3 regions of the Blautia sp. MSK18_10 genome follow, and region 3 is predicted to be linked to each of the others. Evidence: riboswitches for the same ligand, from Rfam matches in the RefSeq annotation. Region 3 holds a riboswitch; each other region holds the start of a gene.

Region 1 (10,180 bases), on a different contig from region 3:
CAGGAGTAAACTTGATCGCATTGGACAAAAGATTCAGCAGTACCTGATTCAGCCTGGTCTTGTCACAATAAACATCCTCATTGGTAACATCCATGACATCCATGTAAAGCTCTAACTGTTTCGCATGGATTTGTCCGCTGATAATGGTTTTCAGATCATGAAGAACCTCTGACAGACTGACTTCCGTCTCTTCCAGATGGATTTTCCCGCTCTCAATACGGCTCATATCCAGGATATCATTGATCAGTGAGAGCAGATGATTACTGGAGGAAAGAATCTTACCCAGATAATCCCGAACCCTTTCTTTATCATCAATGTTGCTTACAGCCAGTGTAGTAAAACCAATGATCGCATTCATTGGTGTACGGATATCATGAGACATATTGGAAAGGAAGGTGCTCTTTGCCTTGTTTGCAGTCTCCGCAGCGCGGACCGCCTCAGAAAGGGCCTGATTCATTTTTCTATCAGAGGTACGATCTGACAGAACCAGGATATATTTCTTTTTTCCGTTTACCTCGCTGCCCATTGCAACGTTATGAAACCAGCGGTGTTCTCCTGTTTTCTGATGAACATATTCAAGATCCCATTCCTGCTGCTCATGAACCTGGATTTCTTCCAGATACTTCTTCTCCGGATCTTCAACGTCCCCGGGATGCAGTTTCCCAAGGACACAAATATCTTTACGAATCTGTTCTACTGTAATTCCCAGCAGTTTTTCCACATTGGGACTGACGTAATCTGCCTGATATGTTTTTGCATCCAGCATCAGGAAAACGTCATCTACATTCATTGACAGCTTTTGAAACAATTCGTCCCTGTACAGGATCTCCGTATCCTTTCTCTTCAGGTTTACCCTGTTTTTCCGGAGAATAATTCCAATAAAAAGACCGGCAATACACACCGCTACTGCACTTACAAGCAGCACAGTGCTACGCTGCAGAACATTCATACTTGCATTGACGATATCAGCCTGGACAAGTCCCAGAAAGATCCAGTCCTGAGGTTTGGATTTCTCATAGACCAGATAGTAATCCTCTCCATCCAGATTTATCAGCATTGCATCTGTATGTCCTTCCTTAAACTCTTCTGAAAGCTTAAGGATCTCTTTTTCAGACAGAGTAGAATGTTCTCTCAGAATCCCAAAGAAATTATACACCTCTCCCCATGCCTCAGAAGAATGATCCACAACAACACGGCCATCCGGATGAACCACATAACTCTGGGCATTTCCATTGAAAGCAGAAATATTCAGCACATTTACGATATCAGAGTTTTCATAGGCAATGGCAATGGCATCATATTCAAAGCCCTGATAACTTCCATGAGGCCTGGGAGTGGCAAAAACAAGGAGCTGGGATTTTCCGGGAACTGTTGCATTGGTTATCACATCATTTCCCTGCCGGATCTCATCTTCAATATTTTCCTGTAATCCCAGATACCCGGTTTCACCTGTTGCCATCTTATAGTTCCCGTCCGCTGACAGGAAATAAAAATCTAAAAAGCCTGCATCTTCCTGTGCTTTCTCTATATACTCACGAATTTCACTTTCATCGGAAGTGTTCTGCAAATATTCCCCCCATATATGGAGATAAATCAGATTCTTATTTGTCAGCTCACTTAGCATATTATCAGACTGATGAAAAATTTCTGTCAGGTGAGAAACACTTTCCTCATAAACAGTCTTCGATACAAACCCCAAATATTGGAAAACAGTCAAAAGGATTCCAACAAATAGGGCAATAAGAACTGCTGCATTCCATCGTTTTCTCACAACCCGTTTCTTTCTGTTTGTATTATGATTCTTAACATCCATTCTTCTCACCTCAGAGTAATGTAGTCTTCAGGCTCTGCAAGAATGGCATTACCATCTGAAACATATGTTGTCCAGGTATCTTCCACAGAGGTATCCCCTCCATCAAATACAATATTTTCCTCTGCCGGATAAGCTTCCATATATTGTGGTGCTGCAAGGCAGGTCACAGTAAAAGTATCCTTGTCCTGAATCTGTTTTCCATTCTTTGTAACTTTACTCAATGTATAACCATTATCCGTTTCCTTGATTTCTACAGAAATACCGCTGAACACAGGCAGAGAGCCGCGGTTAAAGGGGATAAAGCCTCCCTGGTAGCCTTCTACGAAGTTTCTGACCGTTTCCTTCAGTTCTGCCCCGCTCATCTCACTGCTGTAAGCGGAAAGCTCGTTTGGCATAATCATGTTGCCTGCCATTTTTTCTGTATAATCGGCCTTCAGTACATTTCCTGTAAAGCTGTTTCCTGTTGCAATCAGCACATCCGTCCCATAAATACCGCGCAAAGTGTTTGCCATAACAGAATAGGCTTCATTGCCTCCGCTGGTATGGAAACGATTGGAATAAGTTTTCTTTGAATCCAGCACAATATCCTCAGAAGTGGATTTTTCTTCAAGAAGCTGGGAATTAAATGACTGATAAGCCTGCTCTGCATTATATTCTCCTGAGATCATCTTAGACACCACATCCCTGGAAATGGAAAAAAAGTCATTTGACGCAATACGGATATACATATGGTTTTCTTCGATCACAGGTTTCACATCCTTCAGATATTCCGTAAGCCGGAAATCCACATCCTGGCTATAGCTTAACAGATCCTGCCCATCATAAATGATCCGGTTCTGCGCATCCTCTGAAAGCATTGTGTTCAGTACCTTCATTGCTTTCTGCCGACGTGTTTCATCCTTTGTCAGGTCACGGTTTAAAGCTATCTGGAAATATGGTGTAGTCATCAGCCACTTTTCGCCGTTCTGCTGAAAGAATGGCAGGAATGTTGTGTTAATGCCCTGATCCTGGAACATTTTTACACCGGCAGAACTGCCGAAATACATGGCAAGCTTACCACTTTTGTACATCTCAACCACATCATCATAATTCATATCCAGATCATCCTGGCTCAGCCCTGTATCCTGAATAAACTGCTCCATACGTTCAAAAGCCTCCGGCCAGACGGTACTGTCCAGACCTTCTCTCTTTGTATTGTCCGGGTCACTGTAGATGGTACGCCACTTACGTCCATCCCCAGAAGACAGCTCTGATGCAGACAGACCCTGCAGTGTTTCCATACAGGTATAATCATAGTAATAGTCTGCAGTAAACCCACGGATACCCACCTCATCAAATGCCTGGCAGGCAGAAACGAAGCTTTCATAATCCGTTGGAAGAGGAATATCATACTTTTCAAAAAGATCTTTGTTCACTACAAAGCCATGGGCATCTGCACACACAGGAAGCCAGTTTACGCTGCCATCCTGATTTCTGAAACTGTTAAGGTATGTATCATAGACAGCACCTGCAGCATTGGTTGTGGAAAGATCCATCAGACTGTCTTTCAGAGGACTTGCATCATGGAGGGAAAACCGGCAGCAGGTTATAATATCCGGCAATCCACCGTTTTCGTTCAGAAAACGATAGAAATCCAGATCATTATTGCCTACTACAAATTCAATGTTGATATCCGAAAGCTGTTCCTGGATGTATGATGCGTATTTTTCATACAGATTTGTAGTCCATAGATACACTGTGATAGTTTCCGCGTCTTCTTTTTCCGTACTTTTCCTGCCGCAGCCAGACAGAAGTGACATGACTGTCACCATCACCAAAAGTACAGAAACTAACTTGTTCCATTTTTTCTTTTTCATTATAACTTCTCCCTCTGATCGCGTTTTACTAACTCATTGATCACTTTTACTAATAATTTCCCATCAACAGGCTTGGCAATATGTTCATCCATTCCTGCTTCCTTTGCTCTCATTTTGTCCTCAGTGAACGCGTTTGCTGTCATGGCAATGATCGGTATCACTTTTGCATCCTCTCTGTCCAGAGAGCGGATCATCTTTGCTGCTTCATATCCATTCATGACAGGCATCATAATATCCATAAGAATAACATCAAATTCTCCAGGTCTGTTTTTTCTGAATATGTCAACAGCCTTCTGTCCATTCCATGCTTTTGTCACCACAGCGCCTTCATTCTGAAGCACAAATTCTGCAATCTCCATATTCAGCTCATTATCCTCTGTCAGAAGAACATGGAGCCCCTGGATAGAAGTTTCTGTTTTTTCTTCCGTTTCATTCCTGTCCTTCATATCTGCATCAATCTGGAATGGAATCCGGATCACAAATGTAGTCCCTGTGCCTTCTTTACTTTCAAAGGAAATGGTTCCGCCCATTTTCTCCACCAGTTTTTTTGTAATTGGCATTCCCAGTCCTGTTCCGGCGAATTTTGTGCGGCTTCCTGCATGTTCCTGTGCAAATGGTTCAAAAATGCGTTTCTGGAATGCCTCTGTCATTCCAATTCCGGTGTCTCTGCAGACAAATTCCAATGTGGGCATTGCTGTCTGTTTCGATGGGATTTCCCGACAGCTGATATAGACATATCCGTTTTCTTTGTTATATTTCACCGCATTGGACAAAATATTCATCAGAATCCGTTTCACATGCACCGGACTTCCAATAAGATTCCAGTGTGTAACTTCTTTCTCTTCCCAAATGATCCGGATGTTCTGCTCCGCAGCCATATGTTCGATCACACCCAGTATTTCCTCAAAAATACTGTTCAGATTAAATGGGATGTCTTCCAGAACCACTTCATCTGACTCCAGCTTGCTCATGTCCAGAACCTCGTTTATCAGTTCCAGCAGCAGATGGGATGTCTTTTTGATCTTTGCCCTGCATTCCGTCTGTTTCTCCATATTGTCTGCATAATGGTCTGCCACATTGATCATGCCGCAGATTCCATTGATCGGTGTCCGGATATCATGGCTCATTCTCTGCAGAAACTCAGTTTTTGCCTCATTGGCTGCTTCTGCTTTTTTTGCTGCTCTTAGAAGTTCTGCTTTATATGTTTCATCTTTTTCCTTTTCCTGTTTCCGATGTGCCAGATCCGCTCTGTAACCCCAGAAGCAGAATATACCGAATATGAGTAAATAAAGAAAAACGACAGCTGTTACACTTAGTGGCAGGTTACGGAATACTTCCGTATCCGGAAGATAGGTATAAATATAATAATCCCGCTGCTTCAGCATGATTCCGTAACCTCCGGTTCCTTCATTTTTTAAATGAAAAATATGCTGACTGTCTGTATGCTCTTTCATTGCCTGGACAACCTGGTTGCCGGCAGTATCCTGTCCCAGCAGGCTTTCATCGTTGCTGGCAACGATGGTTCCCTTGTCTGCAACAATAATCGTTCCATCCTTCTGAGTGCTATAGCCATTTAAAAGGTTCTGTATTGTCAGGGTATAATTTCTGACAAATTCCGAAGATGTATAATAATAAATTGCAACCATACCTGGTGCATCTTTTCTGGCACAGGCTGCAATGTCGATACGTGATCCGTCTTCTCGGTCAATCCGTTCCGAATAAGATCTTTCTTCATATCCGGTAAAATCCATGATAATGTCTTTTTGCAGATAATCTGTGATCTCATTGGTCAGAGCCTCATCCATGCTGTATTTGCAGACTGTCTTTCCCTCTGTATCCAGCACAAGGATACCATCCACCCAGAGGGTCTGCAGATTTTCTTTTAGAAACTCCTGGCTTAGCCGGCCGCCGTTTTCTGTTTCCATGTCGATATTCGTACTCATCTGTCTGGCACTTTCAATGGCGCGGAGGAGACTTTTAGATTCCGAAGCTTCATTATAATGGGTGTAGGTGGAACACTGCACTTTGACATAGTTTACAGTTTTCACCATCCTGTTCTCTGCTTCCTTTTTCTCTGCCTGAAAAAAGTAATACAGGGAAGCTGCAGTCACACAGATTCCAAGCAGAATGCCGAATATCCAGAATCGTTTTACTTTTATTCTTCTCCTAATATCCAAGATCATCCACCTCCAGATACTTCTGGGGATCATCCAGATATTTTTTAATGATTTTCAGGGATGTGCCATCCTGACGCATTTCTTCCAGCGTCTGATCCATCTGCTCACAGATTCCTCTGTCATCCTCTTTTGCAAAAGCAACACCTATCCCGACCACCATCAGCGGATCTTCCAGGATACGGAAGCTTGCATCATAATCCTTCATGTACTGGACAATGGATTCCTCATGTGCAGCAACTGCATCTACATATCCTTTTCCCAGAAAGGTATAGATCAGTTCCCTGTGCCCAAGACTGATCAGATTGCCCAGTTTGGGGATCCTTTCATCCGTCCGGTTCAGAAAGATGCCTTCCGGTTTGGTTGTGGACTGGACGGCAAGGTTCTTTCCCTCCAGGTCACTTAGTTTATAGATATCACTGCTCTCATTTACAGCAACTACCTGGCGGCTTGCTATGTAGGGTCCTGCCCAGCGGTAATCGTCAAGGCGTCCTTCCATGGAAAAACAGCCCATAATACAGTCGATCTCTCCGCTTTCTACCAGTTCTTTTTTCTTCTCCCAGTTGATCTGGACAACATCCACCTGATACCCCATTCTTCTGAAAGCTTCTGTAGCCAATTCCACATCAATTCCTGTGGGGATTCCATCTTCATTCAGATAATTGTATGGCGGATAACTGTCACTGCCCAGGGTGATAACGGGCTTTTCTCTTTCTTTTTTGGTGATATTTGTGTTTTTGCACCCTGCCAGGGCAGTTGCTAAAATTCCCACAAGCAGAATGCCTGCAATCACTCTTTTTCCTTTCATCTTTTCTCCATTCCTGCTGTTCTTCTCTATTTTCCATCAAAATTTAACCGAATCAGGTAAGTCCCCTGCGGAGGTTGCAAATATCCGCTTGAAGACAAAAAAAAGTTCCTTGTAAAAAATTTTACAGGAACTTTTTCCATAATGCCCATTTAACATTTACCTTTTTTATTACTGAGGCATGATGCAACCGGCTGGCATGGCCAGATTTCAATCTGACTTTAGCTCCTTCTGGCTTTGCGCCCCGGCTTTTCAACCGGTTTGCCAATAAATGCCATAAAAAATTATTTTTTATTATAGCACTCATACTATATCATGTCTATAAGAAAATATGTTACTGTTCACAGCAACACGCTTCGCGGGATATTGCCAGTGAACAGTAACGAAAATATACCTCTTAACATACGAATCCAGCTTTCCATCAAAACTTAAGAGAAATTTACCGGAATGAAACTCCTTCATCAACCGGCCATGATTTTCTAAGTGCCCCATAGGAGATCAGAAAATTCGCAAGCCATCCGGCCGGTACAGCAAGCCAGACAAATGCAATTCCATAACGCGGTGCAAAAATCAAGGCAACTGACAGCCGAATGGCAAGATTTACCATATTGGCAATGAGAAACGGCCGCATAATTCCAAGTCCACGAAGAACTCCATCTGTTGCCATCTTAATACCCATAAAAATAAAGAAATATCCCAGCCATTTCATATAATCCCCGGACACCTGATATGCCAGAGCGGTTCCATCTTTTCCAAGGAATAAGGAAGAAATTGGGGTGTGCAGTGTTTCAATGACTATGAAAGCAAGGACTGCGAAACACAGGTCCAACACCAGTGCAGCATGGTATCCTTTTTTGATACGTTCAATTTTCTTTGCTCCAAGATTCTGGGAAACATAGGGCGAAACCGCATTTCCAATGGATACAAATATCAGTGAAAAAACATTCTCTACTCTCATGGTTGCCGCATAACCTGCCAGCGCTTGTGTACCGAAGGGATTTACAACCGCCTGTACGATCATCATACCAATTGACACTGTGGATTGCTGAAGAACCGATGGTACTGCAATACGAAGCATGGAATGTAACTCCTGCCTGTCAAACCAGTTAAAGCGGCTTTTATATCGACGCATCCGGTTAAAGAAAATCAAAAGCGAAAACACTGCGGAAATCCCCTGCGCAATGAGAGTTGCAAGGGCGGCACCGAACACACCCAGCCCTAAACCTGCCACCATCCAAAGATCCATAACAATATTCAAAACAGAAGAAAATATCAAAAGGCCCAACGGAATCTTCGATTCACCGATGGAATTGAACATCGTTGAAAGGATATTGTACATAAACAGAAAGGGAAATCCCACAAAATAAACACGCAGATACAGTACCGCTTCATCCAGTATGTCAGCAGGTGTTTGTAATAAACTCATCATAAAATGAGAAAAAACAAAGCCAAAAACCCCCAGAAGTATACTCAGAATCAGAAAACTGATCAACGATGTTGACACAATTGTTTTCATTTTGCTATAATTCTGAGCTCCAAAATAGCGGCTCACAAGTACGCCTGCTCCTACACCAGCTCCCAAAGCCACACAGATGAAAACATTGGTCAAAGCGGCACAGGCTCCAACTGCCGCAAGTGCAGAGGATCCCACAAACTGACCGACGATAATGGAATCAGCCATATTATATACTTGTTGAAAGAAGCTGCCCAGAATCATAGGCATTGCAAAAACAGTCAGTGCTTTAAGAGGGGCATCTGTGATTAAATATTCATCTTTTGACATTCTCATTTTCCTCCATCAATTCCTGCTTTTTATCCGAAATCACGATTGTATTTTCAAAATGTAAGTTTAAGATTTCGTTACGCAACAATTATATGTAATTACAGCAAATAAGTCAAGCTGCTGTTTACTTTTAGTAATATAAATGATATGATATTTGATATTGAAAAAAACTGCTATCAGATGGATATTATTTTATATTATTTTACAGGAGGGAACTTATGTACCTGGACGGTTTAGATGAGCTGGATCAGAAGATTATCCGGCTGCTTATAGAAAACGCACGTATCTCTTACTCTGATATCGGTGAAGAAACCGGTATTTCCAGAGTGGCAGTAAAAGCCCGTATCCAGGCTTTGGAGAAAAGAGGCGTAATCGAAGAATATACAACAATTATTAATCCGCAAAAAATCAGTGGGGCTGTATCATGCTATTTTGAAATTGAAACAAAACCGGAGTACCTGGCGCAGGTGACAGATATATTGTACAAAAATAATACAATCACACAGATTTACCGTGTCACAGGAAGAGACAGGCTTCATGTACATGCCGTTGCTTCATCAGGTGATGAAATGGAATACTTCCTGCACAATGTCATTGATACACTGCCTGGCATTATCAGCTGCAGTTGCAATATGATCTTATCACGCATTAAAGATATTAAAGGATTACGGCTATAAAAGTCAAAAGCTGCAACCAACCTTGATCCATACAGTCATGTCACCCTGCCAAAGTGAATTAAATATAACGCTCTTAGCCACTTTTTGACTTCAACAGTTTGCTCTTCCTGAAACGCCTCGCAGCTTTTCAAAATAACAATAAAATGCCCATTTTTCGTACACGGGAACATATCCTAAAACGCCACTATACTATTGAAGAGTTGTCAAAGCAGTACCTGATGAACACCACTACTTTGAAATCCGTTTTCAAAGCAGTCTATGGAATGCCCATCGCTTCTTACATGAAAGAATACCGTATGAAATTGGCATCGAATATGCTGTTGCAGGAAGATAAATCTATTTCGGAAATTGCCGCCGCTGTGGGATATAAAAGCCAAAGTAAATTTACATCGGCTTTCCGAGATATATTTCAGATATTACCTACTGCATATCAGAAACTGTATCGTAATCAATAATTTTAATACAAAACTGCACCCACAATATCCCTGAGTGCAGTTTTGTATCAATCAATATTCTAATGTTTCTCCATCAAGTGGAATATCAAGAACAAGCATCCTATACAAATGCACTTTCCTCTTTTGCTTTCCGCAAATCTTTTAACACTGTTCCTATATCTCCCAAAATAGCAATTCCCTTATCTTCAATGAATTCCGGCAAAAACTGATATTCTGAATTTACGGAAATATAATATGCATCTTTCAAACTGTTTGTCAGTTCCCAAAACGGTTCCTGCATAAACATCGGTGTCATGCGCCCTACTCCAAGTTCTATCAAGAGAATTTTTCTATCTTTGTTCTTTTGAATGTATTTTGAGATTTTCTCATATTCTTCTTCGTATTTTTTCCCTTGCAGAAAATTCCCATATCCTCTTACCCACGGAAACATTTCCGCACCACAATGAGGGCAGCGAGGAATCAGTTCATCCGGCACCATTGTCCCCTCTCCCATAGCCGCAATCATATCTGCCACAGGTTGTACGGCATCCCATGTTTCATCCTGACAGCACTGGGAACACTGGAAGAAACGATGATCTCCCTGAATCTCACTGACCTTTTCTTCCGGATAAATCTTT
Region 2 (10,180 bases), on a different contig from region 3:
TCTAGCCATAAACAGAAAGATGATCTGGAACGACAGATCGATAATGTTAAGACATATCTTTTGGCAAAAGGACAGCCATTTGAGATAATAAGTGATATCGGTTCCGGGATTAATTATAAGAAAAAAGGACTTCAGGAATTGATCAGGCGAATATCTCAAAATCAGGTTGAAAAGGTTGTTGTTTTATATAAAGACCGGCTATTGCGATTTGGTTTTGAGCTGATAGAATATATCACTTCACTTTATAATTGTGAGATTGAGATCATTGATAATACTGAAAAATCCGAACAGCAGGAACTTGTTGAAGATCTGGTTCAGATAATCACAGTATTCAGTTGTAAATTACAAGGAAAACGAGCGAATATAGCTAAGAAACTTGTCCGTGAACTGATACAGGAGGAAACAGATGGTAAAAGCCAAAAAAGTAATGTTGATACCAAACAATGTACAGAAAACTAAGATGTTTCAGTACGCAGGTGCTTCAAGATTTGCTTATAACTGGGCTTTGGCCAGGGAAATAGAAAACTATGAAAAAGGCGGAAAATTCCTTTCAGATGCAGAACTCAGAAAAGAATTTACAAAGCTTAAACATTCTGATGAATATGCATGGTTACTGAATATCTCAAATAATGTAACCAAACAGGCGATCAAAGATGCCTGTACTGCTTATAAGAACTTTTTCAGGGGCTTGCAAAAGTTCCCAAGATTCAAGTCAAAAAAGAGATCAATGCCGAAGTTCTATCAGGACAACGTTAAGATACGCTTCAGTAATACACACGTTAAATTTGAAGGCTTTTCTTCCAGCAGGAAAGCAAATAAACAAAAAATGAATTGGGTAAGACTTGCAGAACATGGACGTATTCCGACAAATGCTAAATATATGAACCCGAGAATATCCTTTGACGGATTGAACTGGTGGATCAGCGTATGTGTAGAATTTCCTGACTGCAGGGAAACACTTAATGATGACGGGGTCGGCATAGACCTGGGGGTCAAAGACCTGGCTGTCTGCTCTGATGGGACTAAGTATAAGAACATCAATAAGAGTCAGAAAGTAAAGAAATCAGAAAAACAGAAACGCAGGTTACAGCGTAGTATCTCTCGTTCTTACGAGAAAAATAAAAAAGGAGAAAGTTACTGTAAAACAAATAATGTAATCAAAAAGGAAAAACTTTTATTAAAACGAAATCACAGATTAACAAATATCCGTAAAAACTATTTGAATCAGACCATATCGGAGATCATAAATCGAAAACCAAGATTTATATGTATTGAAGATCTGAATGTCAGCGGAATGATGAAAAACAGACATTTATCCAAAGCAGTCCAGGCACAGGGATTTTTTTGGTTTAGAAAACAGCTCGAATACAAATGCAGCGATAAAGGGATCCAGCTTATTGTGGCTGATCGGTTTTATCCATCATCAAAGCTTTGCAGCTGTTGTGGAAATATCAAAAAAGATCTGAAGTTATCTGACAGAGTTTATAGATGTGCGTGTGGGAATATGATTGACAGAGATTTCCAGGCATCTATAAATCTCAAGACTTATGGAGAAAAATTTGCAGGCTGACACTGAAATGTTAATGCAAATATGTACGGATACGTTAGTTCGGAATTTACGCCTATGGAGAGTACAAGAACTTGTGAGTAGATAGATATTTATATCATCAAAAGCATACTCTTTGAAGTAGGAATGGAACATAGAAGTTTATAACTTTTTATAAGTTTTCAGTAACGGTATGCAGACCATGCGGAATCTTGCACGAAACATGATATGGATGATGCGCTGTTTTAAACTTGGAAGAGAGAGTGGTATTCTGTATCCGGAAACAGAAACTGATGCTTGTACCAATTTCATAAAACGAAGTGATACGTTACGTTAAGCCGATGGCTTTAATTGGAAGTTTTGGAATTAAAAACTGTATGAAAATGTGCTATGATAAAATTGATAAATTAGGATTTAGAGGATGTGAATGAGCAGCATGAAGAAAACAAAAGAAGGAATTAATTTGAAAAAACTCCTTAGGCTGAAGAATACAGGCAGTATCTTTGTGATTGCGGGGCTTTTGATGATTTTTGTAATAGCGTCGTACACATATATTCTGCAAAGTTCTTACACTAAGACCGCCCTTGAAACAGAAATCACACGTGACACAGCGAGTGCAGATGCAGTACACAAACTTGTGAATGGAAGAATCGGCAAAGAAGATTTTGATCAAATCAAAGATCAATCTGATGAAAAGAAGCAATTATATAAGGATATTTCTTCATATTTCAATGAAATCAGAACACTGAATTCTACTCGATATATTTACACCGCTAAAAAAAATGAAGAAGGAAAACTCGTTTATGTGGTAGACGGTTTGAATCCGGATGCGGATGATGTAAGACACCCTGGAGATTATATTGAGGAAGAAATGGTTCCGTATATTGATAGGGCTATTTCTGGGGAGAATGTGTACTCTCAGGATATCATTGATACAACATGGGGTCCGATTTTTACGGCTTGCTATCCTGTAAGCGCAAATCTTGATGGGACAGGAGAAATCATTGGCGCATTTTGCATTGAAATGGATATGCAATCAGCTTATGGAATGGTTGAAAAGACGAATCATATTTCCATCATCTGCGGTTTAGTCGCAGGAGCTATATTGCTTTTAATTTGTCTATATACCTATTATGTTTACCAGAAAAGCAAGGCAGAAGAGCAAAAACAAAAACAATTATTAATGACCGCCGCTGAGGAAGCAGATGCTGCCAACAAAGCAAAATCTGCGTTTTTGCTTAGTATTAGCCATGACATCAGAACGCCGATGAATGCCATTATTGGATTTACAAACATTGCGCTTCACCAGAACACGGTTTCAGATATTCATGGTAGCTTGGAGAAAGTTCAAAAAAGTTCGAATCATCTTCTCTCTTTGTTGAATGACGTTCTGGATTTTACTCGCATTGAAAGTGGAAAAGTTACTATTTCGCCCGAGCCAATGGACATTACTCAATTGACAGATAACGTCCAGGCGATTATGAATGGACTTCTTTATAATCGAGATCTTAAGTTTGAAGTACATCGAGAAATCTCAAAGAACCCATATGTCCTTGCGGATGTTGTGCGTATCCGAGAAGTTTTGGTGAATCTTCTTGGCAATGCTGTGAAATTCACAAAGGACGGCGGAAAGATTACTTTGGATATCAGCAGTTACCCAGGAGCGGATGAGAAACATATCATAACTCGTTATGTTGTTCGAGATAACGGTATTGGCATGAGCGAAGAGTTCCAGAAAAAATTATTCGATCCGTTTTCACAAGAAGATGATGCTAATGCCAGAACCCAATATAAGGGAACCGGTCTTGGTATGGCCATCACAAAAAAATATGTGGATATGATGGGCGGTTCAATTGCTGTTGAGAGCAAAAAAGGTGTAGGTTCTACATTCACAGTGGAGATCCCACTGGAGTTGACAGAACAGGTTATTCAATCAGAACAAAAACAACATCTACATAGAGATTTGACGGGTATTCATGTTCTTATGGCTGAGGATAATGATTTAAATGCTGAACTTGCTACGATAATGCTGGAAGATGCTGGTATGACCGTAACACGCGCATCAGACGGAAAAGAAGTTGTGAATTTGTTTAAAAATCATCCACGAGGCACATACGATTTTATTTTGATGGATATTATGATGCCAAACATGGATGGACACCAAGCAGCAAAAGCCATTCGAGCCTTGGGTATAGAGCGGTCTGATGCAGTTACGATTCCAATTGTAGCTTTGTCTGCAAATGCTTTTATAGATGATATTCAGGAATCCCTGGATTCAGGCATGAATGACCATATTTCCAAGCCGATTAACATGGAGGAATTAATCGATACTATCACTAAATACATTAAACACGATTAGGAAAACAAAGAAGTTAATTCTGATGAAAAGTTTGCACTGGTCTTGCACTGACTTTTCTATTTCGATGTGATATTATTATAATCGCCAGAAAAGCAATGAGGGTCTACGGAGTTTTCCGTAGGCTCTTTTTTCTTGGCCGGATGCGTCTTTCATCCTTTCACGCATCCGTACATACGAAAGGAGGATTTTTTTTGTGAAAATCTTAGAAAACAATAACAAATCAAACAACCTAGAAGAAAACTTAATTTTGGTTGAAACTATTCCGATAAAAGAATATACTTATAATAGGCTTGTTGTATCGTTTGGAGGAAAATTATGGATTATATAACAACGATCGAAATGTCAAAAATATGGGGAATTTCATCTAGAAGAATTTCTCTTTTATGTAGCCAGGGAAGAGTGCCTGGAGCAGAGAAAAAGGGAAAGACTTGGCTAATACCAAAAGATGCGGTAAAGCCAACAGATCCTCGAAAGAAAAATAGATGACGTATTGGAGGTTATAATGCTTATGTGAAGACCAGAACATTGGTATATTTTAAGGATAAAATTTGTGAAATAAAGAATAAGCTTGTGAAGGCTATTTTTTATTATATAACAGTAATTATGCTGGTATTGGATCCAATATATTTGTGTTTACTCAGTGGAGCATTTGGTGGTGGAGATGTAAACGGAATCCTTTATTTAATGCCACAGGCATGGATATGGACGATTTTCGCCTTCATATTACTTTTTAACATATGGATTCTATTAAAAAAGGTAAATCCAACGTATACTGCGTCATTTAAGGAAAGATGAAACAAAAGGAGAAGATATGGAATCAGATATCATTAAAATCAGTCATCTGAATAAAAGCTTTAGCGAAGTAAAAGCGGTAAATGATTTGAGCTTTCGTGTGAAAAAAGGAGAATTGTTTGCGTTTCTTGGAGTAAACGGTGCAGGGAAAAGTACAACCATTTCCATTCTCTGCGGATTGCAGAAAAAAGACAGCGGAACGGTTCAAGTAAACGGAATAGAAACTGACAAAGTCGGCGCACAGACAAAAAGAATGCTTGGTGTTGTGTTTCAGGATAGCGTACTTGATAAACCGCTTACGGTGAAAGAAAACCTAAAGAGCAGAGCTGCTTTATACGGCATTACAGGAAATGCCTTTGATAAGAGATTACAGGAGCTGGTCGAGATTCTGGATTTTGACGAGTTTTTAAACAGACCTGTAGGTAAGCTGTCGGGAGGTCAGAGAAGAAGAATTGATATTGCCCGTGCATTATTGCACAGACCGGAGATTTTGATTCTTGACGAGCCTACTACAGGGCTTGATCCGCAGACAAGGCAGTTAATCTGGAATGTTATCGAGAAACTTCAGAAAACTGAAAATATGACAGTATTTCTGACTACACACTATATGGAAGAGGCTGCTAATGCCGGGTATGTTGTGATTCTTGACAAAGGAAGTATTGCAGCGGAAGGTACACCATTTGAACTTAAAAATGATTATGTACAGGATATAGTGTCTGTTTATGGTATTTCCGAAGATGAAATAAAGTCATTGAACAGAGAATATAAAAAAATACGTGACGGATATCAGATAAAAGTAAGAAATACGAAAGAAGCTACGAAGCTTATTGTAGAGCATCAGGACCTATTCACGGATTATGAAGTAGTAAAAGGCGGTATGGATGATGTATTTCTTGCAGTCACAGGAAAGAAGCTTGGAGGTGAACGCTGATGAGAACAGTATTGGCATTAATGGACAGGAACAGGAAACTGTTTTTTAAAGATAAAGGTATGTTGTTTACATCAATGATCACACCAGTTATTCTAATTGTTCTGTATGCTACATTTCTTGCAAAGGTTTTCAAAGATTCTTTTACAGCAGCAATTCCGGATATGATTACAATTTCGGATAAGCTTATTAATGGAACCGTGGCAGCACAACTGACAGCATCACTTATGGCAGTGAGCTGTATCACTGTAACATTTTGTGTGAATCTGACTATGGTGCAGGACAAGGCAAATGGAACAAGGAAGGATTTTAATGTTGCACCGGTCAGCAAGGAAAAAATTTATTTGGGATATTTTCTGTCAACAGTAGCTAATTCATTGATGGTCAATGGACTTGCGTTTGTATTATGCCTGGGATATTTACTTAAAATGGGATGGTATATGAATACAGCAGACATATTATGGGTTTTATTTGATATGATATTGCTCGTCCTATTTGGAAGTACGCTTTCAAGTATCATTAGCTTTCCGTTGACAACACAGGGACAGCTTTCGGCTGTAGGTACAATTGTCAGCGCAGGATATGGTTTTATATGTGGTGCTTATATGCCGATTTCAAATTTTGGACCAGGTCTTCAGAAGGCACTGTCTTATCTTCCGAGTACATATGCCACTTCATTGATTAAGAATCATATGCTTCACGGAGTTTTCAGAGAGATGGAGAGAAAAAATTATCCGGATGAAATGGTTGAAGCGATAAGAGACACGCTTGATTGCAATCCGGTATTTCATGGAAATGTGGTGAGTATAAATCAGATGATTGGCATTATGATGGGAAGTATAGCTGTATTTGGAATTATTTACTATGTGGTTACATTGTTGTTAGCGGGTGAAGGCAGACGATAGGAAATATTGTTTTTAGCGGGTGAAAGTTCTAGGGATATGGAACGATCTGAGTACAAATGAGCAGGAAACAGTAATGTCAATGCTGCGTGGTCTTCGGAAGTAGAAGAACAGTTCGAGTATATGTATCGGCTGTTCTTTTTTTTATTTTTTGGCGTTAAAACGGTAATGTTTTTCTTGTGTACAGTAGAGTGCTATAGTATAATAAAACCAGTTTTTTTGCATAAGTATTAAAGCTATAATATGGAAATTGGCAAACCAGATGAAAGTCTGGGACGCAAAGCTACAGGGCCTGTAAAATGGCAGCCAGTTGCATGAAATGAGGTGCACTGTCTGTTTGACAGTGCTTTTTTATGGTAGAGCACTTGAATAAGTAATACAGAAGCTGTTTGGAAAAATATTGTGAAAAATAGTGTGGAGGTTATTGATAATTAATGAATGTAAAATTAAAATCTGGAAGCAAGCAAGCAACTGTAGCCTAGAGGAGGGGAGAAAGATGAAGAAGTGCAAATTAGTACAGAATATAATGAATTTCAAATTTTGTTACATTATATTTTGCACAATTATATGTTTTATTGTTTTATCCGTTCCTGCATCTGCCAAAGAAAACTCTGACAATGTTATCCGGGTAGGATCTTTTGAGGAAACTTATAATGTAGTCAATGAAAAGGGAGAAAGAAGCGGCTATGGTTATGAGTATCTTCAAGATATTGCAGGTTATGCAGGATGGACATATAAATACATAACAAGTGATTGGAAAAACTGCTTTACACAGTTGGAAAATGGAGAGATTGATATTCTTGGTGGCATTTCCTATACAGACGAACGTGCTGAAAAAATGCTTTTTTCCGATATGCCTATGGGGGAAGAGAAATATTACATCTATACGGATGCATCCAATATGGATCTTACAGCAGGAAATTTGGATTCTTTTGAGGGAAAAAATATTGGTGTGTTTAAAGATAATATAGTGGAGGATGTGCTTAATGAATGGGAATCAAAATATGGTCTGTATACGAAGCATATCAATGTTTCTACAAACACAGAAATTATGGACAAACTGTCGAACCATGAAATTGACTGCTTCGTTTCGCAAGAAGACCCCCGTTGGGAAGAATCGGATATTTCACCGCTTACAAGTATTGGAGAGACAGAAATCTATTTCGCTATAAATCCAGAACGTCCGGATATCAAAGAATCACTGGATAGTGCTATGCGCAGAATCAAGGATGACAACCCATTTTACACAGATGATCTCTACAGGCGTTATCTTTCTGCACAGAGCAGCTCGTTTCTTTCAAAAGAAGAAAGTGAGTGGATCGGGCAGCATGGTGCAATCCGGATAGGGTATTTGAATCAGGATGGAGGTATCAGCAGTGTAGATCCATCAACAGGTAAACTGACAGGTGTTATTACAGATTATGTGGATCTTGCAGAAAATTGTCTGCAAGGTCAGACTCTGGAATATGAATTAAATGAATATGAGACAAGAAGTGAACTGCTTCAGGCATTGCAGGATGGAAAAATAGACCTGATTTTTCATGCAAACCAGAATCCATACTTTGCAGAAACAAATGGATTTGCTTTGTCGGATACGCTATTGACTCTGAATATGGCAGCAATTACGGCAAAGGATTCTTTTGATGAAAATAAAGAGAATATAGTTGCCGTTGAAAAAGATGATTTTGCATTGAAAGCATATCTTTCATACAATTATCCGCAATGGAAGGTTGTGGAATATGAAACATCAGATGCAGCAGTAAAAGCAATGCAGAAAGGGGAGACGGATTGTATTGTAAGCAATTCAGGTACTGTTTCAGACTATTTGAAAAATAATAAGCTTCATAGTGTTTTCCTGACAAAAGAAGCTGATGTTCCATTTGCTATTCAGCAGGGAGAACCGGTTCTTTTGTCCATTCTGAATAAAACACTGACATCTATGCCTACAACTCAATTTTCAGGTGCAGTAGTTTCGTATAATGTTTCCTCACGAAAAGTTACAGCGAAGGATTTTATTCAGGACAATTTACTGACAGTATTACTTATCGCTGGAATTTCTTTTTTCGTTGTCCTGTGTATAATTCTTGATTCTTTGAAAAAATCAAAACGTGCGGAAGAAAAATCCAAGAAGTCTGCTGAGCAGGCATTGAAGCTGAATCAGGAGCTTGAAGAAAAACAGCAGGAATTACAAAATGCACTTGTAGGAGCACAGAGTGCCAATAAGGCTAAGACTTCCTTTTTAAATAACATGTCTCATGATATCAGAACACCGATCAATGGTATTATTGGTATGCTTACGATTCTTGAGAAAAGCGGAAATGATGCTGAGCGGGCAAAGGATTGCATGAATAAAATATATGAGTCATCGAAGCTGCTACTATCATTGATAAATGATGTTTTAGATATGGCAAAGTTAGAATCAGATACAGTGGTTTTTGGTGATGAATCCATCAATCTGGATCAGGTATGTCAGGAAATCACGGAGTCACTATCTTTTCAGGCAGAAGAAAAAGGACTTCATGTTATAGGAGAACATGATGATTACAGTGGTATATATGTTTGGAGCAACGCAGTTCATCTGAAAAAAATATTGATGAATCTGTTTACAAACAGCATGAAGTACAATAAGGTGAATGGTTCTATTTACATGAGTATGAGAACGATTGAAAGATCAGAAGATCACATGACATGTGAATTTAAAATAAAAGATAATGGAATTGGAATGTCAGAAGAATTTATAAAAAATGAATTGTTTACTCCATTTGTACAGGCAGATAATTCCCCACGTTCTGATTATAATGGGACAGGTCTGGGAATGCCTATTGTGAAACAACTTGTAGAAAAGATGGGCGGAACCATAACAGTTGAAAGCAAGCTTGGTGAAGGGAGCTGTTTTACTGTAGTACTTCCATTTAAAATTGATACGAATGCACGGCCGGAAGAAAAAGAAGATTTCAATGCAGATATATCAGGTGTCCGGATATTATTGGTTGAAGATAATGAGCTGAATGCGGAAATAGCAGAATTTATACTGACGGAAAATGGGGCTAAAGTAGAAACAGTGAAAAATGGGTTAGAAGCTGTTCAGCACTTTGAAGCCTGCGAATCAGGAACATACGATGTTATTTTAATGGATGTCATGATGCCGGTGATGGATGGGCTTACTGCCACAAAAACAATAAGATCCCTGGAACGGCAGGATGCAAAAACAATCCCTATCATTGCTATGACTGCAAATGCATTTAGGGAAGATGCAGAAAAGTGTATGGAAGCAGGAATGAACGCACATTTGTCAAAGCCGATTGTGATTGAGGAAGTTATAAAAACGATTTTAAGGTATGTTCATAATGATTAGCAGAGGTTCATGAATTAGTGGAATACAATTGACAGGGCTAAAAGATGACAATGCAGGAGTGCTATAAAGCTATCGGAGGAAACTATGAGGCTGTTTTGGGACGCCTTCACAGCGAAGCACTGATTTAGAGATTTACATTAAAGTTCCTTGAAGACCAGAGTTATCTACAGTTAAAACAGGCATTGGAAAATAAAAATTATGAAGATGCTTTCCGCAGTGCGCACACATTGAAAGGGGTGTGTCAGAATCTTTCCTTTGACCGTCTGTATGAGGTTAGTGATAAATCCTTACCGAACCA
Region 3 (10,180 bases):
GTGTATATTCTACATGGAAAATTTTGGCTGCAAGGAGTCCAAGCATCATACCACAGAAATTGTGGATTGCAACAACACCAAGGACCAGAACTCCGCAGTTTAAGATTTTCTCTGCATTAACGGCCACGATTCCGCCAATGATCATAACAATGGCAACAACAGAGATCAATGGCATGACATCTGAAACTTTATCTACATGCTCTCCTGCAAGTGTACGAAGAAGGATTCCAAGAAGTACAGGAATCAGAATTACTTTTACAACAGACAGTACCATTGCCCAGAAGGATACTTCCACCCAGGCACCTGCCAGAATGTACACAAGAAATGGAGTCATAACAGGAGCAGCCAGAGTGGAAACAATTGTCATTCCTACTGAAAGTGCAACATCACCGCCTGCAATATAGGTGATCACATTGCTGGCTGTTCCACCAGGACAGCATCCCACAAGGATCACACCCAGAGCCAGATCTGCAGGAAGATTCATGACTTTGCACAATACCCAGGCCACGACTGGCATAATCGTATACTGTGCAACTGCGCCAATGATCACTTCCTTTGGTCTGGAAAAAATTGCACGGAAGTCTTCCAGACGTATGGTCAGTCCCATGCCAAACATGATCACACCCAGAAAAACAGACGTATAATTTGTCATCCATGCAAATCCATCCCTCCAGAAAAAGGCAAGGCATGAAAAGGCAATGATGATGATTCCAATATATCTGGATGCAAAACTGCTGATTTTTTCGATTTTCTTTAAAATATTTTCCATATATTATACCTCGTAGCTGAAGTTATCGATCAGTCTTGTTTTGCCAATATAGACAGCCATTGCTACGAGAACATTATGATCTGCTTTTTCCACAGGCTGCATGGTAAGTGCATCTACCATGGAAACGTAGTCGATTTTTGCCAGAGGCTCTTTTTCGATCACTGCACGCATTTTGCCGAGAAGTTCTTCTGCGGAAATGCCTGCGTGGATGATTTCCTGTCCGAGTTTTACGGATCTGGACAGACAGAGAGCAGCCTTTCTCTCTTCATCGCTTAAATATGTATTTCTGGAGGATTTTGCCAGTCCGTCCTCCTCACGGATGATTGGGCAGCCTACGATCTCTATATCAAAATTCAGATCCTGGACCATCTTGCGGATGATGGCAAGCTGCTGAGCATCCTTCTGTCCGAAATATGCTCTGTCCGGGGCTACAATATGAAACAGTTTGGTTACAACTGTGCACACACCCTTGAAATGGATAGGACGTGTTTTTCCACAAAGTGTTTCAGATAATGTATCGATACTTACAAATGCATGGGGATCATGATACATTTCAGAAGGTTCAGGGCAGAAGATCAGGTCTGCGCCAAGACTCTCACAGAGTTTACTGTCTCGCTCGAAATCTCTTGGATATGCCTCAAGATCCTCTGTCGGACCAAACTGTGTTGGATTGACAAAGTCAGACACAACTACAATGTCGTTCTGCTCTCTGCATTTTTTGATCAGACTTGCATGTCCCTCATGAAGAAATCCCATTGTTGGAACAAGACCTATAGTTTTACCTTCTTTTTTCCATGCTTTGATCTGTTTTTTTGTTTCTTCTACTGTTTTTGTTACCTGCATTGTTATCTCCTCTTTCTCGGTCAATGGACCGGTATCATAGATTTTGAGATAGCCTCTTTTCTGAATTCACTTTCATCTTATGATAGTCTCTAACCTGATATCAATGTTTTCAGGCCATGTCTTTCAGCAGACCATGTTTCTCATAATTGGTCACTCTGCTGATCTTATTCTCTTCATCTACAAATACAACTGCAGGCTTATGAGTACGTGCCTCTTCAGGCTCATACTCTGCGTAAGCCATGATGATAATCTTGTCACCTGTGCTTACACATCTTGCTGCTGCTCCATTCAGACAGATCATACCGCTTCCGCGTTTTCCGCAGATTGTGTATGTCTCGAATCGACTGCCGTTGTTCACATCTACAATCTGAACTTTCTCATATTCCAGTATTCCGGCAGCTTCCAGCAGTTCTTCATCCACAGTAATGCTTCCCACATAATCCAGTTCGGCCTGGACAACAGTTGCTCTGTGGATTTTTCCTTTTAACATTTCTATTGTCATCTTATATAGTCCTTTCCTGCGGGAAAAATCAGAGTCATGCAGCTCCATAAAAAGGAAATATACCTTTATGATCTGCAAAAAAAGCGCATCAGGATACACTTTGACCCTGAAACGCTTCTGATTGATTCCCTGTATATTGAGTCCTGTTTCTGATACATAAAATATGGCTTGTTATTCCATAGATTAGGGGAAATCTGATTTCCTGTATCATAAATACCGGCTCCTATCTTTTAAAATTACATACATCCTTCCGTTTCCGCTTTCGGGTTCCGGCTGGCTGTTTTTATATAAGATTCCAGTGATTTCAGCCAGAGTATAGTTTTGAGTCCAAATACTATCTCTGAGTGGTATTATTACATCTGGTCGGTTATTTGTCAATAAATTGTTTATCTACTGTTCACATACAACTATCCCAAATCCCGAGACGATAAAACATAATTGATTTCTGACAGACAGTTTGCTAGAATATATCTATGAAAAGAGAGTAGTGTGCCGGGCGGATTCGGTTAAATAAGAAATGGAATAAAGTATATTATGGATAATTATGAAAAACAGGTATATACGGGAAGAAAGTTGTTTCTAAAGTATGATCAGGATAAGCTGATAGAGAAATATGGATTGAAACATGATGAAGAATATCTGTATTTGAAATATATCGGAACAGAATATCGGATCGATCGCGGAAATGGTGCCATTGAATATGTTGCGGATGATGAATGGACGGATTGCAGAGAATATACAATTGTTATGACAATTTATGATTTTCTCTGTTGCTCCGGACAGGAAGTACTGCCGCCTTTGACCGGGCAGTGGCAGCCTGTGAGCAGGTTTGTAACTGCCGGAAGCAGTCCGTCAACAGCCCCCTTTGTGGAAAAGTATGCAAAAGCATTTTCAGGAAAAGTGGAAGAGGTAAAGCAGGCCTGCACCTGTCTGGGGGGAAAGCAGACGGAGCGTTTGGCAGGGGCGGATCTGACATTTGAAATGCCTGTTCTTCCGGGTTTTTCTGTGTTGCTTCAGTTCTGGGATGGGGATGAAGAATTCCTGCCAAAGATTTTACTGTTGTGGGATAAGGTATCGTTATCATATCTTCATTTTGAGACAACCTATTATCTTCAGGGAGATCTTCTGAAGACTATACTGCAGACCATCGGCTGAATACATTGCAGCCGGTCATTTGGAGGGCGGTACGCAGTATCTGAAAGCTGAACACAAAAGAGGGAAAGAACCGGATGAACTTGTCACTGCGAGAATTGAAGTGGGGGATCAGATGGAGCTGTTGTTTTAAGAATATGGAATAATCAATCTATAGCAATCCTCGTAAATAATGCATTTAAGAGGATTGCTATAAGTACAAATGAGCAGAAAACAGTAATGTCAATGTTGCGTGGAATTCGGAAGTAGGAGAACAGTTCGAATATATAATCGGCTGTTCTTTTTTTAGCGTTAAAGCGGCGAGGTTTTTCTTGTGTACAGTGGAATGTAGGAGTATAATGAAATCAATATTTTGCACAAATTTACAATCTGTAATAGAACGACGATCGGCAAAGCAGATGAAAGTCTGTGACGCAAAGCTACAGGGCCTGTAAAATGGCAGCCAGTTGCATGAAATGATGTGCGCTGTCTGTGAGACGGTGTTTTTTTATGTTATAGGAAATTACTCCGTAATGTTCCTATAACATAAAAAAGCCCTCCGGGCAGGATCGCACTGCGACGGAGGGGAATTATGTCGCTGAAGCGACCCTTCGCAGGCGAAGAATCCTGCAAGCAGGGATGTTATTTCATAAACGGAACCATAATGATTTTATCGGAGAAGAGAGAAAAATATGAAAATCAAAAAAGTACAAAGTGCATGTCTTATTTTGGCATGTATAGCGGCAACAGGACTTATAGGGTGTGGGAAAACAGATGAAACACCAAAGAAGCACGAAGCAATTACTTTTATGGCTCCTTATCTGGAAGTGGACAATTTTATAGAAGAAGTGCATAAAACATATCCAGAGATTGAGCTTGAAGTAGTCCCGTACAGCGGAGCAAATACAACAACCTGTCTGCAGAATATGTTAGAGGCAGATGATCTTCCGGACATCTGCACACAGACTTTTTATAAGCCAGATGTGGTGGATGTCAGTGATAAGATGATTGATCTCTCAGGATACGATTTTACAGATAATTATGTGGAATCACGTCTGAAAGATGTATCCGATGAGGGTGCACTTTATATGCTTCCATCTTTGTACAACTGTTATGGAATCACCTATAATAAAACACTGCTTGAGAAGCATGGCTGGAAGCTGCCAACATCTTTTACAGAGCTTGAAGAACTTGCAGACAAGGCAAAAGAAGCAGGAGTTACGTTATGTATGGCACAGATTCAGTATCCTGGTTCAGCCTTCCAGTATATATGTAATATTGCGGATGCGGGATTCCTTGGTACTATGTCTGGAAAGCAGTGGCAGAAAGATTACCTGTCAGGAAAGGCAAATGTCAGTGACACGGAAGGCATGATGGACAGCATGGAATATATCCAGAAATGGAAAAATCTCGGTATGCTTGACTGCAGCAACAGTGATCCGGTAGATGATAGTAAAACAAGAGAAGCTTTTATAAAGGGAAATTCACTGTTTCTATTGGGACCACAGAATGGCATTATGGAATCAGAAGATACAACGGACAAATTTGGTCTGATGCCATACCTGTCTGAAGATGGAAGCAAGAATGTATTTATTTTAAATGTAAACCGTTTTTATGGATTGAATAAAAAGCTGGAGAATGATCCTGAGAAACTTGAAGATGCATTAAAAGTCATGAAGGTGCTGTCTACGGTAGAAGGAACCAGTGCCCTGTATCCGGACAGTACATTAAAAGCAGGACTGCTTCCTTTCAAAGATGCAAAGGCAGATGACACCTTCTATGCAGATATTTCGGATTTTATCAATGCAGGGAATACGACACCGTTTATTTATTCCGGATGGGAAAATACGATTGTAAATACCGGAACCAAAATGCAGGAATTCATGCAGGATAAGGCATCAATAAAGGATGTGGCAGATCAGCTGGATGAGGATCAGGACAGCGTGGTAAATAATCAGCCGGAAGTGATCACAACAGCTACAGAGGAAATTTCACAGGAAAGTTGTGCAAAGCTGGTGGGCAGATGCTTTGCCGAGGCAACCGGAAGTGACGTTGCTCTTATATCCCTTGGAACATGGATCAGTGGAAATGGTACGAACCAGAACAATGATGGTGTGAGCGGAAAACTGTATGCAAAGAATATTACAGACTATGATGTATGTATCATTCTTCCGACTGGCTGGTCACAGACGATTAAAACAATCAGGCTGACAGGAAAACAGATTCAGGCATTGTATGAAGAAGGTTATGATGCAGTTGGTACAGGCAAGAATTATCCATATATGTTGGTAAATCCTGAAGATATGGAACTGGAGGATGGAAAGACTTATCAGGTTGCAATTTCCGGAATCAGTGAAAAACTGGCATCGGAAACGGAAGTGACAGACAGTGGTATTGTAGGTATGGATGCGGCAAAAGAGTTTTTTGGGCAATTTAAGACTTTAAGTGAAGCAGACGCTCAATGGAAATAAGCGGAGGGGAAGGATGCAGAAGGCAAAGAGTTACCGGAACTTAATATGGGGTTGTTGTATGACTGGTATAGCGATGTTTTTTGCATTCTTTTTCCTGTATCATACTTATATCCAGGATATTATCTATGAAGAACGATTAAACCAGATGGAAGAGATTACCCGTCAGATGTTTCAAAATCTGGAGGATGTGATCGATTCCCACTGGGATCGGGTAACGGAAGAATGTAATTATCTGAGAGATGCAAACATACAGACTACAGATGAACTCTGCAGACATATGAAAAAGAAATATGAATTATCAGCATATGCAGATCATAAGATCACGTTGATGGCCGTGGATTCAGAAGGCGGATATTATACAGAATCCGGAAAAAGGGGACTTTTCCGGGATCTGGATTATTTTGAAGAAAGTCCTGAAAAGACCAGTTTTGTTTTTGATTCCATGACAGACAATCAGTCAAAGATGGTATTTCTGAATCGTCTGCCGGAGCCCATATATCTTCAAAACGGAGAAAAGAAAACTTCAATTCTTTATTTTGGAATTGCCCAGGACATGGAACAGTTGAATCCATATTTTAACTGCGAAGCTTATAACGGAAACAACAGTGTGTATGTACTGGATGATAATGGATCTAAACTGTTCAACAGCAATCAGGTGGAACTGATCAAGGGCCATAATGTATTTTCTGTTTTACAGAATATGAAGTATCTTCACAATTCTTCCTTTGAGAAAACAAAGGCGGAACTGGAAGAAAAAGGCTGCAGTTATTCTAATGCAGTTCTGGATGGAACAGAATATTTTTACGGATTAAAAAGAATGGAAAATGCCGAATGGACACTTATCTTTCTGGTTCCGGCAGAATATGTTGCTACGAATACATTAAAACTTGTCAATTTTGTTATGGTATTTATTGTTATCTTTACGGTTATCGTAGCTGTCTGTGTTATGCTGGGGATTTCCTTTGTCATGTACAGAAACCAGCAGGAAGCGATTCGCGTGGAGCGGGAAAATAATGCCAAACTGGAAACAGTGAATACAAAGCTGCGGCAGGCAAAACAGGCAGCGGAGGATGCTTTTCAGGTGGCACAGGAGGCGAACAGATCAAAGAGCAGTTTTCTTGCCAATATGTCTCACGATATACGTACTCCTATGAATGCGATCATTGGTATTACGTCCTTGATCAGACATGATGCCGGTGATAAAGGCAAGGTAATAGAGTATGCGGATAAAATTGACACTTCCTCACAGCATCTGTTGGGGATTATTAATGAGGTTCTGGATATGAGTAAGATTGAGGCAGGAAAAACTGTCTTCAAGTATTCTGATTTTTCTATTCCGGATTTCATACAGGAGCTTGATACTATATTTCGTTCTCAGATATATGAAAAGAAGCAGACTCTTACAATTACAAAAGAAAACATCCGGCATGAGTGGGTGAATGGGGATCAGGTTCATCTGATGCAGATTTTCAGCAATCTGCTGTCTAATGCAATAAAATATACACAGGAAGGCGGAGAAATTCAGCTTCTGGCAGAGGAATGTGAATCAAATTCATCTGTTTATGCAAAGTATCGTTTTTTAGTTTGCGATAATGGTATGGGAATGTCGGCAGATTTCAAGGACAGGATTTTTGATGCCTTTACCCGTGCAGAAAATTCTCTGACAAATAAGATACAGGGAACCGGTCTTGGAATGGCAATCACCAAAAATCTGGTTGACTTGATGGGCGGAACCATTGATGTAGAAAGTGAACCGGGACAGGGCAGCTGTTTTGAGGTTTTTATGGATCTGAAAATCGCAGAAGAAAGATCTGCTTCTCCGGCTTCACAGGCAGAAACAGAAGAGCAGGATGGCAATATCCTGAAAGGAATGAGATTCCTATGTGCAGAGGACAATGAACTGAATGCGGAGATTCTGACGGAACTGTTAAAGATTGAGGGCGCAGAGTGTACAATCTGTGAAAATGGTAAAAGGGCTCTGGAGACATTTGAACAGTCTGTTCCTGGTGACTATGATATGATCCTGATGGATATACAGATGCCTGTCATGAACGGCTATGAGGCGACGAAGGCAATCCGCAGAAGCTCCCATGAGCTGGCAAAGACAATTCCGATTATTGCCATGACCGCCAATGCATTCTCAGAGGATATTCAGCATTCTCTGACGGCTGGTATGAATGCCCATATTTCAAAACCGGTTGATATGAAGACGCTGGAAAAGACAATAAGAAGCATAAAATCCGGCGGCGGGGGGGGGGTACCGAAACGCAGGTCATTGCTCAGTAACCATTAAATAATAAACCCGTACTCTAAAGAATAATAAGAAAGCAAATATCCCAATCGTTGCCATGACCGCAAATGTATTTGAGGAAGATAAAGAGAAGTCATTTAAAGCCGGTATGAATGCACATATTACGAAACCAATTGGTACAATTATAGAATCAAATCAGACGATGGAGGAATGTCTATGTCGCTGATACAGGATATGAAAAAACATAAGAATCTGACGGAACGGGAACAGGATATCCGGAAGTATATTCTGGAACATCCGGAAAAGATTGAAGAGATGTCATCCAGAGAACTTGGTCATGCCACATTTGCCAGTGCGGCGTCGGTGACAAGATTCTGTCAGAAATTAGGAACGAAGGGATTCCCGGAATTCAAACTGCAGCTGGTCAGGGAATTACAATATGAAACGATTGAGGAAGAAGAAGTCATAACGATGTCTGAACGTGAGAACGTTGTAACGATGGTGAGAAAGGCAACACAGGTTCAGAGGCAGGCAATTGAAGAAACAAAGAAGGAATTGTCGTATAGTCATTTGGTAAAGATCGGCCGTATGATCGCAGATGCATCGTGCGTGGACTTTTACGTATATGATATGAATGTGTATCTGGCAGATTATGGATGTTCACTTTTCTTCCATGCAGGAAAAGTGGCGAATGTCCATTCCGCGACGAATATTCAGGGACTGCATGCAGCAATGCCGGCAGATGGGCATGTAGCGATTCTGATCAGTCATACGGGGAAAAATGAACGACTGGCAGAGATTGCCGGAATGCTGCGAAAGGGCGGTACGAAAGTTATCGTAATCTCTGCAGTGCGTGACGGGATTGTATCAAAACAGGCGGATGAGTTCCTGTATGCAGCAGGTTCTGAGAAAGTAGAAGAGTTCTGGAGTTCAATGTTCTTTGCTTCGGGAAAATATCTGCTGGATATCTTATATGGCATGGAATTCAGCAGGAAATACGATGAGAATCTTGCATTGAATAATAAATATGAGAAGTCGGGCAAAAAGTTGTTATGGTAAATGTTCTGGATCAATGTCGGGAAGTGATACCGGAAATGTAAATTTTGATATAGGCAGATTTCGCAAAGACATGTTGTGCAATATATACAAAAACAACATGTCTTTTTTTACGCCTGAAACATTGTTTCGAGAAAGATAAAAAACAAAAAGAAAAATATGAAACGATTTAACAGAATAAAGCAAAAGAATTGTAAGAAAACGATAAATTATTTATAGTGTACTTGTCAGATAGAAAGAGAGATACATGCATGTAAAAACTCTTAAACAAACATACAGAGGTATACAGATTCCGGAGGATACAGGGATCAGAAAAAGGAAAAGGAGAGTTTCATATGGCAAAGGTAAGAGATTATCATAAGCTTGCCCTGGATATCATCGATGTCGTGGGCGGACAGAAGAATATTGTAAATGCCACAAGATGTGCGACAAGACTCCGTCTGGTATTAAAAGAGACGCCGGAAGGAGCAAAAGAAAAAGTATCTGCACTGGCAGGAGTTATCACGGTTGTGGAAAATAACGGACAGTTCCAGGTTGTAATCGGAACTCATGTTGGAGAAGTCTATGATTCGGTTGCAGAAGCCCTGCATCTGGATGCATCTGCACAGGAAATCGAACAGCCTAAGCAGAACATTGTTAACCGTATTATCGCAACGATGTCTGCAGTATTTGCACCATTCGTATACATTCTTGCAGCAGCAGGTCTGTTGCAGGGAGCCTTGATTCTGATCACGATGGCGGCACCTTCATTTGCAGAGACAGGAACTTATGAAGTGCTGAACTTCATGTCATGGACGCCATTTACATTTTTACCAATCTTCATTGCGATCACTGCATCAAAGCATTTTAAATGTAATACATACATTGCAATCTTATGCTGCTGTGCACTGGTTAACCAGTCATGGGCAGATATCGCAGCAAGAATCGCAGATGGTGATGTGGTAAGATTCTTAGGTGTGAAGTTATCAGAGACAACTTATACATCTACCGTACTTCCACCACTGCTTCTGGTATGGGTACTTTCTTATCTGGAGCATTTTATCGAAAAGAAACTTCCGGATGCAGCCAAGCCGCTTTTGACACCACTGATCTGTTTTGTGGTCATGGTTCCGGCAACGATCATGGTAATCGGACCTGCATCTGCGATTACAGCAAAT

The links. Region 3 has a riboswitch for cyclic di-GMP ahead of LI074_RS04830 (ABC transporter substrate-binding protein). Riboswitches for the same ligand answer to the same signal wherever they lie in the genome.
Region 1: another riboswitch for cyclic di-GMP. It lies ahead of LI074_RS07490 (substrate-binding periplasmic protein); the one in region 3 lies ahead of LI074_RS04830 (ABC transporter substrate-binding protein).
Region 2: another riboswitch for cyclic di-GMP. It lies ahead of LI074_RS12415 (response regulator); the one in region 3 lies ahead of LI074_RS04830 (ABC transporter substrate-binding protein).

The regions. Positions count from the first base shown of each region.
Region 1 covers NZ_JAJCGT010000013.1:41,026-51,205, forward strand. Annotated here, with positions in the region: gene LI074_RS07475 (hybrid sensor histidine kinase/response regulator) at 1-1,813, opposite strand, end outside; gene LI074_RS07480 (ABC transporter substrate-binding protein) at 1,819-3,669, opposite strand; gene LI074_RS07485 (ATP-binding response regulator) at 3,669-5,852, opposite strand; gene LI074_RS07490 (substrate-binding periplasmic protein) at 5,836-6,651, opposite strand; cyclic di-GMP riboswitch class I at 6,831-6,924, opposite strand; gene LI074_RS07495 (MATE family efflux transporter) at 7,088-8,431, opposite strand; gene LI074_RS07500 (Lrp/AsnC family transcriptional regulator) at 8,650-9,108, shown strand; gene LI074_RS07505 (helix-turn-helix domain-containing protein) at 9,252-9,563, shown strand; gene LI074_RS07510 (NAD-dependent protein deacetylase) at 9,664-10,180, opposite strand, start outside.
Region 2 covers NZ_JAJCGT010000032.1:18,303-28,482, reverse strand. Annotated here, with positions in the region: gene LI074_RS12455 (IS607 family transposase) at 1-459, shown strand, start outside; gene LI074_RS12450 (RNA-guided endonuclease InsQ/TnpB family protein) at 407-1,570, shown strand; gene LI074_RS12445 (ATP-binding protein) at 1,983-3,905, shown strand; gene LI074_RS12440 (hypothetical protein) at 4,099-4,233, shown strand; gene LI074_RS12435 (helix-turn-helix domain-containing protein) at 4,221-4,391, shown strand; gene LI074_RS12430 (hypothetical protein) at 4,416-4,700, shown strand; gene LI074_RS12425 (ABC transporter ATP-binding protein) at 4,717-5,628, shown strand; gene LI074_RS12420 (ABC transporter permease) at 5,628-6,530, shown strand; cyclic di-GMP riboswitch class I at 6,770-6,845, shown strand; gene LI074_RS12415 (response regulator) at 7,024-9,882, shown strand; partial or broken gene LI074_RS17940 (Hpt domain-containing protein) at 10,062-10,180, shown strand, end outside.
Region 3 covers NZ_JAJCGT010000006.1:99,842-110,021, reverse strand. Annotated here, with positions in the region: gene LI074_RS04850 (bile acid:sodium symporter family protein) at 1-769, opposite strand, end outside; gene panC (pantoate--beta-alanine ligase) at 773-1,612, opposite strand; gene panD (aspartate 1-decarboxylase) at 1,722-2,114, opposite strand; gene LI074_RS04835 (DUF3786 domain-containing protein) at 2,649-3,269, shown strand; cyclic di-GMP riboswitch class I at 3,645-3,720, shown strand; gene LI074_RS04830 (ABC transporter substrate-binding protein) at 3,938-5,716, shown strand; gene LI074_RS04825 (ATP-binding protein) at 5,775-8,009, shown strand; gene LI074_RS04820 (MurR/RpiR family transcriptional regulator) at 8,184-9,026, shown strand; gene LI074_RS04815 (beta-glucoside-specific PTS transporter subunit IIABC) at 9,359-10,180, shown strand, end outside.